3 regions of the Pseudomonas sp. RL_15y_Pfl2_60 genome follow, and region 1 is predicted to be linked to each of the others. Evidence: predicted binding sites of a transcription regulator. Region 1 holds the regulator's gene; each other region holds the start of a gene.
What was found. Region 1 encodes sigma-54, which starts transcription at its own class of promoters, with help from an activator protein. Its sites were predicted from a motif close to ANTGGCATNNANNTTGCTNT; they were not measured.

Region 1 (4,750 bases):
TCGAGCTTGAGCAAGGCGCTGATGGGTGCATTGCACGCAGGCAAACGGCAGTGTGGAATGGCGATGCCATTACCAAAACCAGTGGACCCAAGTTTTTCGCGGGCGATAAGGCTTTCGAAAATGTCTTGTCCATCGAGGTCGGGCAATTCGCGCGCAACCAAGTTGGCAATCTGTTCGAGAACACGTTTTTTACTGCCGCCCGGCACATTCACCAAGGAACGGCCGGGGGTCAGGATATTTTCAAGTCGGATCATAGGAGTTGGGCGATATCAACGGGCCATTGCGCCCTGTTGACGGTCGAGCTGCTTTTCCTTGTGCTTGATAAGTTGTCTATCGAGTTTGTCGGTCAGTAAATCGATTGCTGCATACATGTCATCATGTTCGGCGTTGGCGACAATTTCGCCGCCAGCAATGTGTAAGGTGGCTTCGATTTTCTGCTTGAGCTTCTCGACCTCCATAATGACTTGCACATTGGTAATCTTGTCGAAGTGGCGCTCTAGTCGACTGAATTTTTCGTCGATGTAGTCGCGCAGGGCGTCGGTCACATCCAGCTGGTGTCCACTGATGTTGACTTGCATACCGCTTTCTCCTTGTTGCCGTGTGTAAGAGACAGGCTGAGTTGCCTGCCGCCGGAACACTGTGGCGCGTAAGACCCCCAGAAATCGAGTCTGACACCTTTACGCCCTTAGTATGGCTGCTTTTAGCTAAGAGCGGGTCAGTTCGATAGTGATTGAGACGATCTTCCTGTTCATCAGCTGTTACATCAGTCGCTTGCGTTCACTTGAAGGCGCGATACCGAGAGACTCTCGATATTTAGCAACTGTGCGTCGAGCTACTTGAATGCCTTGTGTCTCCAGTAAACCAGCGATCTTGCTGTCACTCAACGGCTTTTTTGCATTTTCCGCTGCAACCAGTTTTTTGATGATCGCGCGGATCGCTGTAGACGAGCATTCTCCGCCTTCGGAGGTACTGACGTGGCTGGAGAAGAAGTATTTCAACTCGTAAATGCCGCGGGGGGTGTGCATGAATTTCTGGGTGGTCACCCGGGAAATGGTCGACTCGTGCATGCCAACCGCTTCGGCGATATCGTGCAGCACAAGGGGTTTCATCGCCTCGTCGCCGTAGTCAAGGAAGCCGCGTTGATGTTCAACGATCTGGGTCGCAACCTTCATCAGCGTTTCGTTGCGGCTCTGCAGGCTTTTGATAAACCAGCGGGCTTCTTGCAGCTGGTTGCGCATAAAGGTGTTGTCGGCGCTAGAGTCGGCGCGACGTACAAAACCTGCGTATTGCGCATTGACGCGCAGCCGGGGCATGGCTTCCTGATTGAGTTCAACCAGCCAGCGCTCGTTGTGTTTGCGCACAATGACATCGGGTACCACGTATTCGGGTTCGCTTGATTCAATCTGCGAGCCCGGACGTGGGTTGAGGCTTTGGATCAGTTCAATGACTTGGCGCAGCTCATCTTCTTTGAGCTTCATGCGCCGCATCAGTTGGCTGTAATCGCGGTTGCCCAGCAGATCCAGATAGTCATTGGCAAGTCGCTGTGCTTCGGCAAGCCAAGGGGTTTTGGCGGGCAGTTGGCGCAGTTGCAGGGTCAGGCATTCGCGCAGGTCGCGCGCGGCAATACCAGAAGGCTCAAACTGCTGGATGCGGTGCAGGACGGCTTCTATTTCGTCCAGTTCGATGTCCAGTTCAGGGTCGAAGGCTTCGAGAATCTCTTGCAGGGTTTCTTCGAGATAGCCCTGGACGTTGATGCAGTCGATCAGGGTGACTGCAATCAAGCGGTCCTTATCGGACATGGGGGACAGGTTGAGCTGCCAGAGCATGTGGCTCTGCAGGCTTTCACCGGTCGAGGTGCGTGTGGTGAAGTCCCATTCGTCGTCATCGCTGCTGCTGGGCAGGCTGCTGGCGCTGGTTTGGTAGACATCTTCCCAGGCTGTATCCACCGGAAGCTCGTTGGGGATACGCTCGTTCCACTCGCCATCTTCCAGGTTGTCCACGGTTTGCGGGGTATCCTGGAAGCTGGTTTCTTGGTAGCTGTCCTGTTGTACAGGCTGCTCGGTGGTCGCGGTCTCTGCGCCGTCGGCCATGGGGTCCGAGTTATCGAAGTCTTCGCCGTCTTCTTGGCGTTCGAGCATTGGGTTTGACTCCAGTGCCTCTTGGATTTCTTGCTGGAGATCCAGGGTCGACAGTTGGAGTAAGCGAATGGCTTGTTGCAGCTGAGGAGTCATCGTCAGCTGCTGGCCCATCTTCAGGACTAGCGATGGTTTCATTGCAGACCTTATTTACCGGCGTCTTTGCGCAATCCACTACAGGGCGCCGGATGGGCGCCTCAAGGAAGCAAATTATATGCCCGAATTGCAGTGCTTTGCCTAGCTGTTGACGCTAATCGGTTGAGAAAAACTGGGTTAAAGGCGGAATTCATGGCCCAGGTAGACTTCTTTAACCGTCTGGTTGGACAGAATCGCTTCTGAATCACCTTCCGCAATGAGTTGGCCGTCGCTGACGATATAGGCGGTCTCGCAAATATCCAGCGTTTCGCGCACGTTGTGGTCAGTGATCAGTACGCCGATACCCTTGGCTTTCAAATGGTGGATGATTTGCTTGATATCACCAACCGAGATCGGGTCGACACCGGCAAATGGTTCATCGAGCAAGATGAATTTCGGTGCGGTTGCCAGGGCGCGGGCAATTTCAACCCGGCGTCGCTCACCGCCGGACAGGCTCATGCCCAGGTTGTCGCGAATATGGTGAATATGGAATTCCTCAAGGAGGTTTTCCAGTTCAGCTTCGCGGCCTGCACGGTCAAGCTCTTTACGCGTCTCGAGAATTGCCATGATGTTGTCGGCAACGCTGAGCTTGCGGAAAATCGATGCTTCTTGAGGCAGGTAGCCAATGCCGGCGCGTGCGCGGCCGTGCATGGGCTGATGGCTGACGTCGAGGTCGTCAATCAGGATGCGCCCCTGATCAGCCTGCACTAAGCCCACGATCATGTAGAAGCAGGTGGTTTTACCTGCACCGTTAGGGCCAAGCAGGCCGACGATCTGGCCGCTGTCGATGCTCAGGCTAACGTCACGGACAACCTGGCGGCTTTTGTAGCTTTTAGCCAGGTGTTGGGCTTTCAATGTAGCCATTAATTACTGCCCTTGGGTGGGTTTGTTCTTCGGCTGGATCACCATATCGATGCGTGGGCGCGGCGAGGTCACCTTGGTGCCTGTTGCGCGGCCTGCGTTGACGATTTGGCGCTGCGTATCGTAGACAATTTTCTCGCCTTCGAAGGTATTTCCCTCTTGAATAACCTTGGCTTGGTCAATCAGGACAATACGCTCGTTGGCGGCAAAGTATTGAATGGTCAGGCCGTAGGCCTTGACGATTTCTTTGTCTGCAGCGGGTTTCTGCTCATAGTAGGCAGGGCGTCCGACCGAGGTGAAAACGTCGATCTCGCCTTTGGCGTTCTGGGTAATGGTGACTGTGTCACCCTTGATTATCATGGTGCCTTGAGTGATGACGACATCGCCGCGATAAACTGCAACACCTTGTTTGTCGTCGAGCTCTGCGCTGTCTGCCTGCACGCGGATCGGTTGATCGCGGTCAGTTGGCAAAGCCCAGGCGTGAACGCTTCCTAGCGATGCACCCAAGCTGAGCAGAAGGGGGAGGGTTTTAACGAACCTCATGCTGGCCTCTTACGTTGGACAGCAAGAGCATCCTGCTGTCATTTAAATACGCTTTCATTCCTTGCGCCGTGGTCACCCCATTGGCTGCGTCGATTCTAACGGCTTGCTGCGTCTGCGCATATTCCTTATCTGGAATTACCGTTAGGCGACTGGTCGTAAGCAGTGTTGGACGCCCCTTGGCGTCGGTGCGTTTAACTCGAACCTTGTCAATCAGTTCGACTTCCTTGCCGCCTGGGGAAACTTCGCCTTTTTCACTTTGCACATGCCAAGGAAGCTCTGTTCCACGGTATAGCAGCAGGTCGGGCTGTGTCAGGTAAGAGATATCCGAGGCTTTGGCGTGCTCGACTTTGTCGGCAGTCAGCTCGTAATGTAATTTCCCGTCCGGTTGATATTGCACGGTTTTGGAGTTGACCACATAAAAGTCAATTGTGTTTTGCGCAGTGGTCTTTGCCGGTTTGTCAGCAAAACTGTCCGGGTTGATATTCCAATACCCGGCAGCTGCCACGAGCAGTACGCCGAGTATGAGGAGCAATATGTTCAGTGGTTTACGCATGGTTTGCAGTTCTACAGGTAGGCCGCTTGAGCAGCTTCAAGGGTGCCTTGGGCGAGCATAATCGATTCGCAGAATTCGCGAGCCGCACCTTCTCCGCCCTTGGCCTGGGTCACAGCGAACGCATGTTGACGTACAAATGGATCAGCGTTGGCGACAGCAATTCCCAAGCCTACTCGACGAATAACGGGCAGGTCGGGCAAGTCATCGCCCAAATAGGCGACTTGATCATAGTTTAGGCCGAGTTCGCCGAGTAGTTCGTCGAGCACTGCCAGTTTGTCTTCGCGCCCTTGGTAAAGGTGTTGAATCCCCAGGTTTTGTGCGCGGCGCTCAACCACGGGGGTTTTACGTCCGGTAATAATTGCGGTGCGTACGCCCGAGTTGATCAGCATCTTAATGCCTTGGCCATCAAGGGTGTTGAACGTCTTGAATTCGCTGCCGTCGACCAGAAAGTATAACTTGCCGTCCGTCAGCACGCCGTCAACGTCAAAAATGGCCAGTTTGATCGCGCGCGCTCGTTCTTTGA
Region 2 (4,750 bases), on a different contig from region 1:
GCCGCTGGTTGTGCTGCCCGCCAACAGGTTTAACTGGTCATCACCGGCGTTGGTAAGGATGTCACCGTTAATGGTGCCCGCACTGTTGATCGTGCTGTTACCGCTGCCGTCGAGAATCGCGATCCCCGAGGCAGCGCTTACATTGGCTGTTGCGCTGAGGTCAACGCTGCCATCGGCTTGGGTGCTGGTTTTGATACCGGCGCCCTGACCACTGCCACCAAGCAACGTACCGGCTGCATTGATCCTGTAGCCTTGTCCGGGTGCAACCGCTTCAGCAAAGATCGCCGATGCATTTTCTCCGCTCACTTGGACGCTCGCCGTTGGCCCTTGGCTAACGCCTACATCGCCGCTGACTGAATAAGCATAGAGGCCATGACTGCCATTTCCTGTTGTGGTGACGGTGCCGCCACTTTGGTTGATGGTGCTGTTACCTGAGCCGGTGGCTTCGGCCAGAATCCCGTGACTTAGCTGCTGCCGTTCACCCGTGCCTCTGGTGTTGATACTGCCACCGGACTGGTTGATGGTGACATTGCCTTTGCTCAATGGATCACTCTGTGCCAGCAAGCCGACGGCGCTATTACCTTTGGTGGTGACCGTGCCGCCGCTGAGGTTGATGATGCTGTCGTTGTCGATCCGGCTGGCGGCACTGTTATCGGCCTGGACAAAGATACCTTCGGCCTCTTCGGCAAATGTAGTGATACTGCCGCCACTCATATCGACTTGAGCGACACCCGGGCCGCCGCGGACCAGCGCATAGGCACCTTCAGAGTCATAACCGCTGCTGGCTGTACCGGTGGTAATACTGCCTGCACCAATTTCGATGCGTGCATCGCCGCTGCTGTTCTGTACGCGCAAGGCGTCAGACCCATCACCCAGTGTGCTCAGCGATGCGCCGGGCGTATTGAATATAATCGTCGAGTTCTTGGCGTTGTTGATATTGCCAACAGCCGCCGTGTCGATGATGACGTTGGCGCCTCCGGCGACATATATACCTTCGCTATTGTCGCCGGTGACCTTGATATCGACCTGCTCGCCGCTGATGACTACGGCGTTATCCTCGCCGGTGGCAATAATGCCAAAGGTTTCGGAGCGACTATTGAGGTTTGCCAACTCAATGACTGAGCCTGGCGTGCCATTGGCTTCAATCGCGCGGCTGACCACATCAAGCAGGGTGTCGCCTTGAACCTTGATGTTTGCGCCGTTGCTTGCGCGTAAGCCGTGTTCAAGGGTTACAGCGGGTTTATCGCTGCTGCCTGCGGGGCCGCGGGAGACGGCATCGAGGTTGCCTTTCAGCAAAATGCTACCTCGGTTGGCGTCAATCGCGATGGCATCCGCCTGCGTGGTGATGAGTCGGGTATTGCCGCCGACGACAATCGAGCCGCCGACGGTCGAGCGCAGAAGTTGACCGGTTTCAGTGCCTTCTGCGCCGTTCAGTATGCTGGTGAGGTTGCCCTCAATACTCAAGGCCGCATCGTGGGCGAATACCACGGCGCGATTACCCTCGGGCGTGCTTGGCAAGACTTCGGCGCTGACCTCTGGAGCAGTCAGCGTCAGTGAGCTGTTGGCGCTGCTGCGGATAGGTACATTGATGGTATTGGAGCTAAAGCTTGTGCCAGCGCTGGTGCAGGTCGAACCTTCGGTTGCACCGACGCCAGACTGGTTGACACAGGCTGCATAGGCGCTGTTGGAGCCACTAAGGGCCAAGACCAATAGGGCGCTGAATGAGACGCTCTGGAGAGTACAGCTTTGGCGTCCTGCCCTTAGGCTAAAGGTCAGGGTGGAGGGGGCGTTATCTTCTGTTGTCCGCTTCATAGTCGACTTCCTCTGTCGTTATCTTCGAGGCGCATCGGGGCCGCGCAGATCCATCTGCTATCAAGGCCTGATGTTGAAAGTCGATTTTATTCGGGGTGCAGCGTTTAGGCGCTGTTCGAAAGAATTGTTTAGATTTTAAGCGCCCAGGACGCGTGGCTTGCCCGTTCATTCGCAAAGGAAGTGGGGCGCACGGCCTTGGGGCAGGGGTAACGCAGGGATGTCCTTGCGGCTAGTGAGTAGCGTCTAGGTTGTTATTGCTCGTTGGTCGGTTGGAGTTCTTTAGCTTCGAGCTCCAGGACTTTGGCTTCGAGCGCCTCTAAACGTGCACGGGTGCGAGCCAAGACCACCATCTGGCTGTCGAATTCTTCGCGGCTGACCAAATCCAGTTTGCTGAATCCGCTTTGCATCAGTGCTTTGAATTGCGCTTCGAATTCAGCGCGCGGCAACGGCGTATCACCATTGAACAGGCGCGAGGCCCCAGCGGTGAGAGCGTCGAGCAGAATTTTGGGTGGCAACATGATTAGCGTCCGGTAGCGATAGGCCGAAAGTGTAACACGCAGCGGCGAGCTTACAGTTTTTGCGACTTGCACGATTATTGCGCGCTGCGCTCAACGGTGGCGCACTGTTATTGTGCGTTAAATCGCTGGAAATCCCGGTGTTACGCCTGTGTAAGCACCTAAGTGCATGAAATTGATTGCATTTATGATGCTTGGCAAGGTTTCTGCTTAGCTCCAGATGAGAGATGCACTGATGCGGTTCCGGTGCGTGAGTCGGGGCACAGGAGTGTTTCGTCAGGAGCGGTTGGTGAGTATTGGTTTGCCGCGATAGAGCAGCCAATGCATTACAAAAGCCAGACACTGCGCTTAGACTTGGCTCGGGTTTGCAATTCCTGGGGCAAGTCCACCTTACACGGGAGAGAGTTACATGAAGCTAGTTACTGCCATCATCAAGCCGTTCAAGTTGGACGACGTCCGTGAGTCACTGTCGGAGATCGGCGTGCAGGGCATCACTGTCACTGAAGTCAAAGGCTTCGGTCGTCAGAAGGGCCACACCGAGCTTTACCGCGGTGCTGAATACGTTGTCGACTTTTTGCCAAAAGTGAAAATCGACGTGGCAATTGCTGACGATCAACTGGATCGCGTCATCGAAGCCATCACTAAAGCTGCCAACACCGGCAAGATCGGTGACGGCAAAATTTTCGTAGTTAACCTGGAACAGGCTATTCGTATTCGTACCGGCGAAACCGATACCGACGCGATTTAAGCCCCAAAAAAACCGAACCCCGCCCCAGGAGTTAAACCATGACTCTGCGAAGAATCGCAGGGCTAGGAGCCCTTTTGTCCCTCGTTTTGCCTAGCGTTGCGATGGCTGACGAGGTTGTACTGAACAGTGGCGATACCGCGTGGATGATTGTTGCCACTGCGCTCGTACTGTTTATGACCATTCCTGGCCTGGCACTGTTTTATGGCGGCATGGTGCGTTCCAAGAACGTGCTGTCCGTGATGATGCAGTGCTTTGCCGTCACCTGTTTAGTCAGTCTGTTGTGGGTCATCTATGGCTACAGCATGGCGTTTGACACCACAGGTATGGAAGAAGGTGTCGTTAACTTCAATTCCTTTGTGGGCGGCTTGTCCAGAGCATTCCTTAGCGGTTTGGGAACTGACAGCCTGGTCGCAGCGGTTCCTGAAAGTGTGTTCGTCACCTTTCAGATGACCTTTGCCATTATCACGCCTGCACTCATCGTCGGCGCTTTTGCCGAACGCATGAAATTCTCCTCAATGCTGGTCTTCATCACCGCTTGGTTCACCTTGGTCTATGCACCAATGGCGCACATGGTATGGGGCGGCGTGGGCGGCTTGCTGTGGGATTGGGGCGTGCTCGACTTTGCGGGCGGTACCGTGGTGCATATCAACGCCGGTGTGGCTGGCTTGGTGGCGTGCCTGGTACTGGGCAAGCGCAAGGGTTATCCAACCACGCCAATGGCTCCGCACAATCTGGGTTACACCCTGATTGGCGCGGCCATGCTCTGGGTCGGCTGGTTCGGTTTTAACGCAGGTTCTGCGCTTGCAGCGAATGGCACGGCGGGTATGGCCATGCTGGTTACGCAAATCGCTACGGCTGCCGCTGCACTGGGCTGGATGTTTGCCGAGTGGATTACACACGGTAAACCAAGCGCACTGGGGATTGCTTCGGGTGTGGTGGCAGGCTTGGTTGCAATTACGCCTGCCGCCGGAACTGCAGGCCCTATGGGCGGGCTGGTTATCGGTCTGGCGGCTGGGGTTATCTGCTTCTTCTGCGCCACGAGCCTGAAACGCAAGCTCGGTTACGACGACTCACTGGACGCCTTTGGTGTGCACGGTATCGGCGGGATAGTCGGTGCATTGCTCACGGGTGTATTTGCGGCACCTGCACTGGGTGGCTTTGGTGAAGTTGAAAATATCGCTGCGCAGGTCTGGATTCAGTTTGAAGGCGTGATCTTCACAGTGATCTACACCGCGGTTGTGACCTTTGTGATTCTCAAAGTGATCGACTTGGTAATGGGGCTGCGGGTCAGCGATGAGGAAGAGACAGTTGGTCTCGATCTCGCCCTGCACAACGAGCGTGGCTACAACCTGTAAGCACACAGAGTGCGCCCTTTGTGGGCGCCCTAACCGAATAGCGCTATTGATAAGGCGCACGGCACGAGGTGACATATGGACAACACAGCATTGACAGCATTGACATACGGTTTTGACACCTTTTACTTCTTGATATGCGGCGCATTGGTGATGTGGATGGCAGCGGGTTTCGCCATGCTCGAATCCGGTCTGGTACGCGCCAAGAACACCACCGAGATCTTGACCAAGAACATCGCGTTGTATGCGGTTGCCAGCGTCATGTATCTGGTTATCGGTTACCACATCATGTATTCCAGCCCGGAAGGCGGCATCTTGCCGAG
Region 3 (4,750 bases), on a different contig from region 1:
CATGCCAATAATCCGTCACAAATTCAGGTTAGCAACCATTAAAGCCTGTTCGAGCAAGTGTTATGCCAGATTGGCTTTTATGCTTTTGAGGGATGCACAAACAACATCGCCCGACGCTTTGCAACGCCGGGCGAGTGGTCGACAGGATAACGCTTTTTATCCGTCATTGGTCATAACTACGCACACCCTGGCCAGATGCTGGTTAGGTCATGATAGACAGGCTTGGCGTTGCCCAGCCTGTGATCAGGCGTAGTAATCGACCATGCTGCGAGGCGCGCCATAGGCCGTGGCTCGCTGATCGATACTGGCAATCGACAACTCCTCATCATGACCACCAGTAAAGCCTGAACCAGAAGCACCACGCTGACCGTCACTGCCTGCTTGTTGCTGGTTTTGTCCCTGGCCTTGCCAACCGCGTCCTTGGTTGGGGTCGGTGACGCTGACATCCTGCAGGTTGATTCCCTGCTGGGTGAACATCTCGCGCAACCGATGCATTTGCCCTTCAAGACTATCGCGCACCGCGGCATTGGCGCTGGCAAAGGAAACCTGGGTCTGGTCATGGTTCATGTGGATACGCACTTCCAAGCGCCCCAGCTCAGCCGGGTCAAGCTGGATCTCTGCCGACTTGAGGTTCTGGCTCGACAAGTACATGACCCGATCCACGACCGCCTCGGTCCAACCGCCCTGCTGCATCGCGATTGGCGTACCGACCACCGGTATTTTCGGGGTGAGTGAAGTTTGCTGGGTTACGGCCTGACTCAACGCATTGAGCTTGCTGACAAAATTCTCTGGCCGGGTATCGGCCGAACTTTCCTTGAGGCTGTCCAGCGCTTCGGCGGTGAGATCACTCAAGTTGAATTCGCCGGCCACAGCTTTCTCGCTTGATTGCAACTTCGAGCCCATCGCTGCCATGGCGCTGGCAAAGCTCTGCTCGGGGTTGAGCGCGGCTTGCGTGGAGACCGCTCCTGGTGATTTCTGTTCGGCATTGGCCGCCGCCTGCGCCTTGCCGATATCCAGAGCCATACGCACCGCTGGCAGCTGGTTCATGGCATCGAGGTCGGCATCAAAACTGGCATCAGTCATGCTGGCTGGCCCCGAGCTTTTGAAGTTGGCCGAGACCGCGGTCATCTGCGCAAGCTGATCGGCATTCAATTGCAAGCCGAGCAACTCATCAGTCTCTTCAGTCGACGGTGGCGTATCGGCTTGCCCCTCCTCGCCCTCACCCTGGGTCATCGCCGGGTCAGTCGGCAAGGAATTGCCGCTATCGGCAACCGTTTGCGGCTGAGCCTCGCCATTAGTGTCGACACCGGCATCATCGGCCGCCTTGGCTTTGTGCTCATTCGCCGCTTTTGCCGGGCTGTTACTGCGCTCGGCTGGCTTGGCCTGACGCTCATTGGCGTAGACCTCAGCAAAGCTGGAAGCCTCACGGCCACGGGGTTCAGTCGGTTTTGCCTGAGGCTTGGCCGCCGCAACCTTGGGCTTTAAATCGACTGCTGGTTTGAGCAGTAAGTCAGCTGCACCGGACATCGGCACTCTCCACACGGATTGGTTCGTACTGGGAGATAGCAAGAGCCAGGCCAAGTCTGCCTGCGTGCATCAGTGAAGGGAGTTTAATCGGTTTGGTCTACGCCGCCTGCGGCTTGGCGCCTATTTGATCAGGCTTGGGAGGCTCGAATTTCGAGCTGGAAAAAAACCCTGACTGCGGCCAACTCGATTTTGATCTGGGCAAATAGCTGATCAAGCATGGGTCTGTTTTGCTGCTCGACAGCCAGTTCAAGCGCCTGGCACATGCGCGCCAATTCAAAGGCACCAATATTGCCGCAACTGCCCTTGAAACTGTGTATGGCCAGACGCAGGGCTGTCATGTCGTTCTCGACAAGCGCATGCTCGGCCAGCCTCAGGCGTTCATTGGAGTCTTGCAGATAGGCCTGGAGCAAGACCGGGTATTCATGACCCATGACGTCCTTTAATCCGGCAATTATGACTTTATCAACATGTGCTACCACGGTGCGACACTCCTTGATTCGCCCATCACCGAAAACACTGCGCGGACACACTAACGTCGCCCAAGTATAAGACCAAATGCTTTTTAATCGATTTCATCCAGAGGCTAGCTTAAAACCGCTCTCGATCGGCCAGCCGTTGCGACAATTCATCGAGCATTTTCTGCTCACGCTTGTCCTCAAGTTGACGCGCTTCATCCTGGTAGCGCTGGATCAATTTACGCAGCCCCTCAAGACGTGCATAACGCTGCTGCCAAGCCTGGCGAACTTTATCGACATTATTGCGATGCCAATCAAGGCTTTGCTGCTGCTGGGCAATCGCGGTTTCCAACTGGGAAAGAAAACGCTGATAGTTAATCAACCATTGCCCGGATACACCGCGCTGACCTTCAGTCATCCATTGCTGCTGATAATCGGCGCGGTAGCGCTCAAGCTCACCCAGTTTGACCTCAGCCTGGCCCTGTAGCGCTTGAGCCCGGCCCAGCTGCACAGCAGCTTCACGCTCGGCGCGCTCAGCCATTTCGACCACTGGCGCCAACTGCTGAGCACGACGTTTACTCATGCTTGAGTATTATTTGGCGGGTTGAATGTGCTCGCAAGCTGGGCTGAACTGCTCGACAACCCCTCGCTCTCGTCCAGGCTCTGGCGCAAAAAAGCCACCATTTGCGGACGCTTGGCGATGGCCAGATCGGTATCCGCATCGCCACCCGGCACATAGGCGCCAACACTGATCAAGTCGCGGCTTTGTTGATAGCGCGACCACAGCTGCTTGAACCGCTGGGCGCTCTGCAGGTGCTCACGCGTGACCACTTGCGGCATTACCCGGCTGACAGAGGCTTCGATATCAATCGCCGGATAATGGCCCTCTTCGGCCAAGCGTCGACTCAAGACTATATGTCCGTCGAGCACCCCGCGCGCGGCATCGGCAATCGGATCCTGTTGATCGTCACCTTCGCTCAACACGGTATAAAAAGCGGTAATTGAACCGCCACCTTCTTCGGCATTACCCGCACGCTCCACCAGCTTGGGCAACTTGGCAAAAACTGATGGCGGATATCCCTTGGTAGCTGGCGGCTCACCAATGGCCAAGGCAATTTCACGCTGGGCCTGGGCAAAACGCGTCAGCGAATCCATCAGCAACAGGACATTCTTGCCCTTGTCACGAAAGTATTCGGCAATTCGTGTGCAATAGGTGGCAGCGCGCAAGCGCATCAACGGCGCATCATCAGCTGGCGAAGCCACCACCACCGAGCGTTTGATGCCCTCTTCACCGAGTATTTCCTCGATGAATTCCTTGACCTCGCGGCCCCGCTCACCAATGAGCCCGACAACAATAATCTCGGCTTCGGTGAAGCGCGTCATCATGCCCAGCAGCACGCTTTTACCCACGCCGGTACCGGCAAAAAGCCCCAATCGCTGGCCTCGCCCCACGGTCAGCAGGCCATTGATCGAGCGAATGCCCACATCCAGCGGCAGGTCAATCGGATGACGCTTCATCGGGTTGATTTGCGGGCCGTCCATCGGCACCCAATCTTCGGCCTTCATCCGCCCCTTGCCATCCAATGCAGCGCCTGTGCCATCAAGCACCCGGCCCAGCATCGACATGCCCATCGGCAGACGCCCGGTATCCGGCAAAGGTACGACACGCGCCCCTGGCGCTATGCCGGCCAGGCTGCCGACCGGCATCAGGAAGATCTTGCCGTTGGCAAACCCCATCACCTCGGCCTCGACCTGCAGCGGATGATAGCTGCCCTCGTTAATGACCATGCAGCGGCTGCCCAACGAAGCACGCAAACCTTCGGCTTCAAGGGTTAAACCCACGACGCGCAACAAACGTCCTTCGACTACGGGCGAGCTCGGCAACTTGATCGCCTCGCTGTAGCCACTCAAGCGCTTGGCAAAACTAACGCGCTCAAGATTCACGTGGGGAGTTGTCCGCTGAGCTCAGTGGAATATGCATATCGGCCTCAAGCGGATGCACCGCCTGTTCGCGTTGTTGTTCGAAGAGTTGCTTGAGCGACTGGGTAATGCGCGTTTCAACGGTCGCATCGATCCGACTGTTGGCACACTCCACCCGGCAACCGCCCGGAAGCAGTGACTCATCCTCAAGTATCCGCCAGTTTTCCTCATGGCGGTCACGCAAGGTTTTGATGATGTCGTAATCCTGCGGATTAAGATGAATCCGCACATTGTCATCACCAATGGGCAATAACTTCAAAGCCTCTCGCAGCACCTGCCGTATATGGCTGGAGTCGTGCGACAACTCACGCTGGATCACCTCGCGGGTGATGCGGCTGACCAGGTCGATCATGGCCGCCTCTATCTGCTGATCCTGCTCGGCAATGGGCTCGAACAACTGGCTCATTACCCGCTCAAGCCCTTCAAGCTTGCTGGCCAATGCGGCCTCGGCTTCCTGCTTGGCCTTGAGTTGCCCGGCATGGTAACCGTCACGCTCGCCGGTCAACAAACCCTCGTTGTAGGCTTCCTGGCGAATGGCTTCTAGCTCATCCAGTGTCAGCGGCTTGAGGTCTTCCGGGGCAACGTCTTCGCTGTCGGCTTGAGCATCAGCCGCCGGCGTTGCGGGCTCCTCATCCGCCTCACTGGCTGGCAGCTTGGTGGTTTCTATATGCTGATCGAAACTCGGCAACGACCAGACATCAAGTGCATTGATATCCCCGGCACGAATAAGCTCGCTCTGAACGTCTTTAGCCATAGTGGCTTACACCATTTCTTCGCCGCCCTTGCCA

Region 2: glnK (P-II family nitrogen regulator) is a predicted target of sigma-54. The motif match lies at 2,521-2,540, and genes of this name have one in related genera.
Region 3: AACY26_RS08875 (flagellar hook-length control protein FliK) is a predicted target of sigma-54. The motif match lies at 1,563-1,582, and genes of this name have one in related genera.

Annotation. Positions count from the first base shown of each region.
Region 1 is NZ_CAXAOE010000001.1:974,567-979,316, reverse strand. It holds gene ptsN (PTS IIA-like nitrogen regulatory protein PtsN) at 1-254, opposite strand, end outside; gene hpf (ribosome hibernation-promoting factor, HPF/YfiA family) at 270-578, opposite strand; gene AACY26_RS04640 (RNA polymerase factor sigma-54) at 759-2,273, opposite strand; gene lptB (LPS export ABC transporter ATP-binding protein) at 2,409-3,134, opposite strand; gene lptA (lipopolysaccharide transport periplasmic protein LptA) at 3,138-3,674, opposite strand; gene lptC (LPS export ABC transporter periplasmic protein LptC) at 3,661-4,227, opposite strand; gene AACY26_RS04620 (KdsC family phosphatase) at 4,239-4,750, opposite strand, start outside.
Region 2 is NZ_CAXAOE010000003.1:398,766-403,515, forward strand. It holds gene AACY26_RS10720 (autotransporter outer membrane beta-barrel domain-containing protein) at 1-1,812, opposite strand, end outside; gene AACY26_RS10725 (accessory factor UbiK family protein) at 2,064-2,330, opposite strand; gene glnK (P-II family nitrogen regulator) at 2,737-3,075, shown strand; gene AACY26_RS10735 (ammonium transporter) at 3,114-4,430, shown strand; gene AACY26_RS10740 (ammonium transporter) at 4,506-4,750, shown strand, end outside.
Region 3 is NZ_CAXAOE010000002.1:804,593-809,342, forward strand. It holds gene fliL (flagellar basal body-associated protein FliL) at 1-3, opposite strand, end outside; gene AACY26_RS08875 (flagellar hook-length control protein FliK) at 244-1,527, opposite strand; gene AACY26_RS08880 (Hpt domain-containing protein) at 1,656-2,006, opposite strand; gene fliJ (flagellar export protein FliJ) at 2,116-2,565, opposite strand; gene fliI (flagellar protein export ATPase FliI) at 2,562-3,926, opposite strand; gene fliH (flagellar assembly protein FliH) at 3,916-4,716, opposite strand; gene fliG (flagellar motor switch protein FliG) at 4,723-4,750, opposite strand, start outside.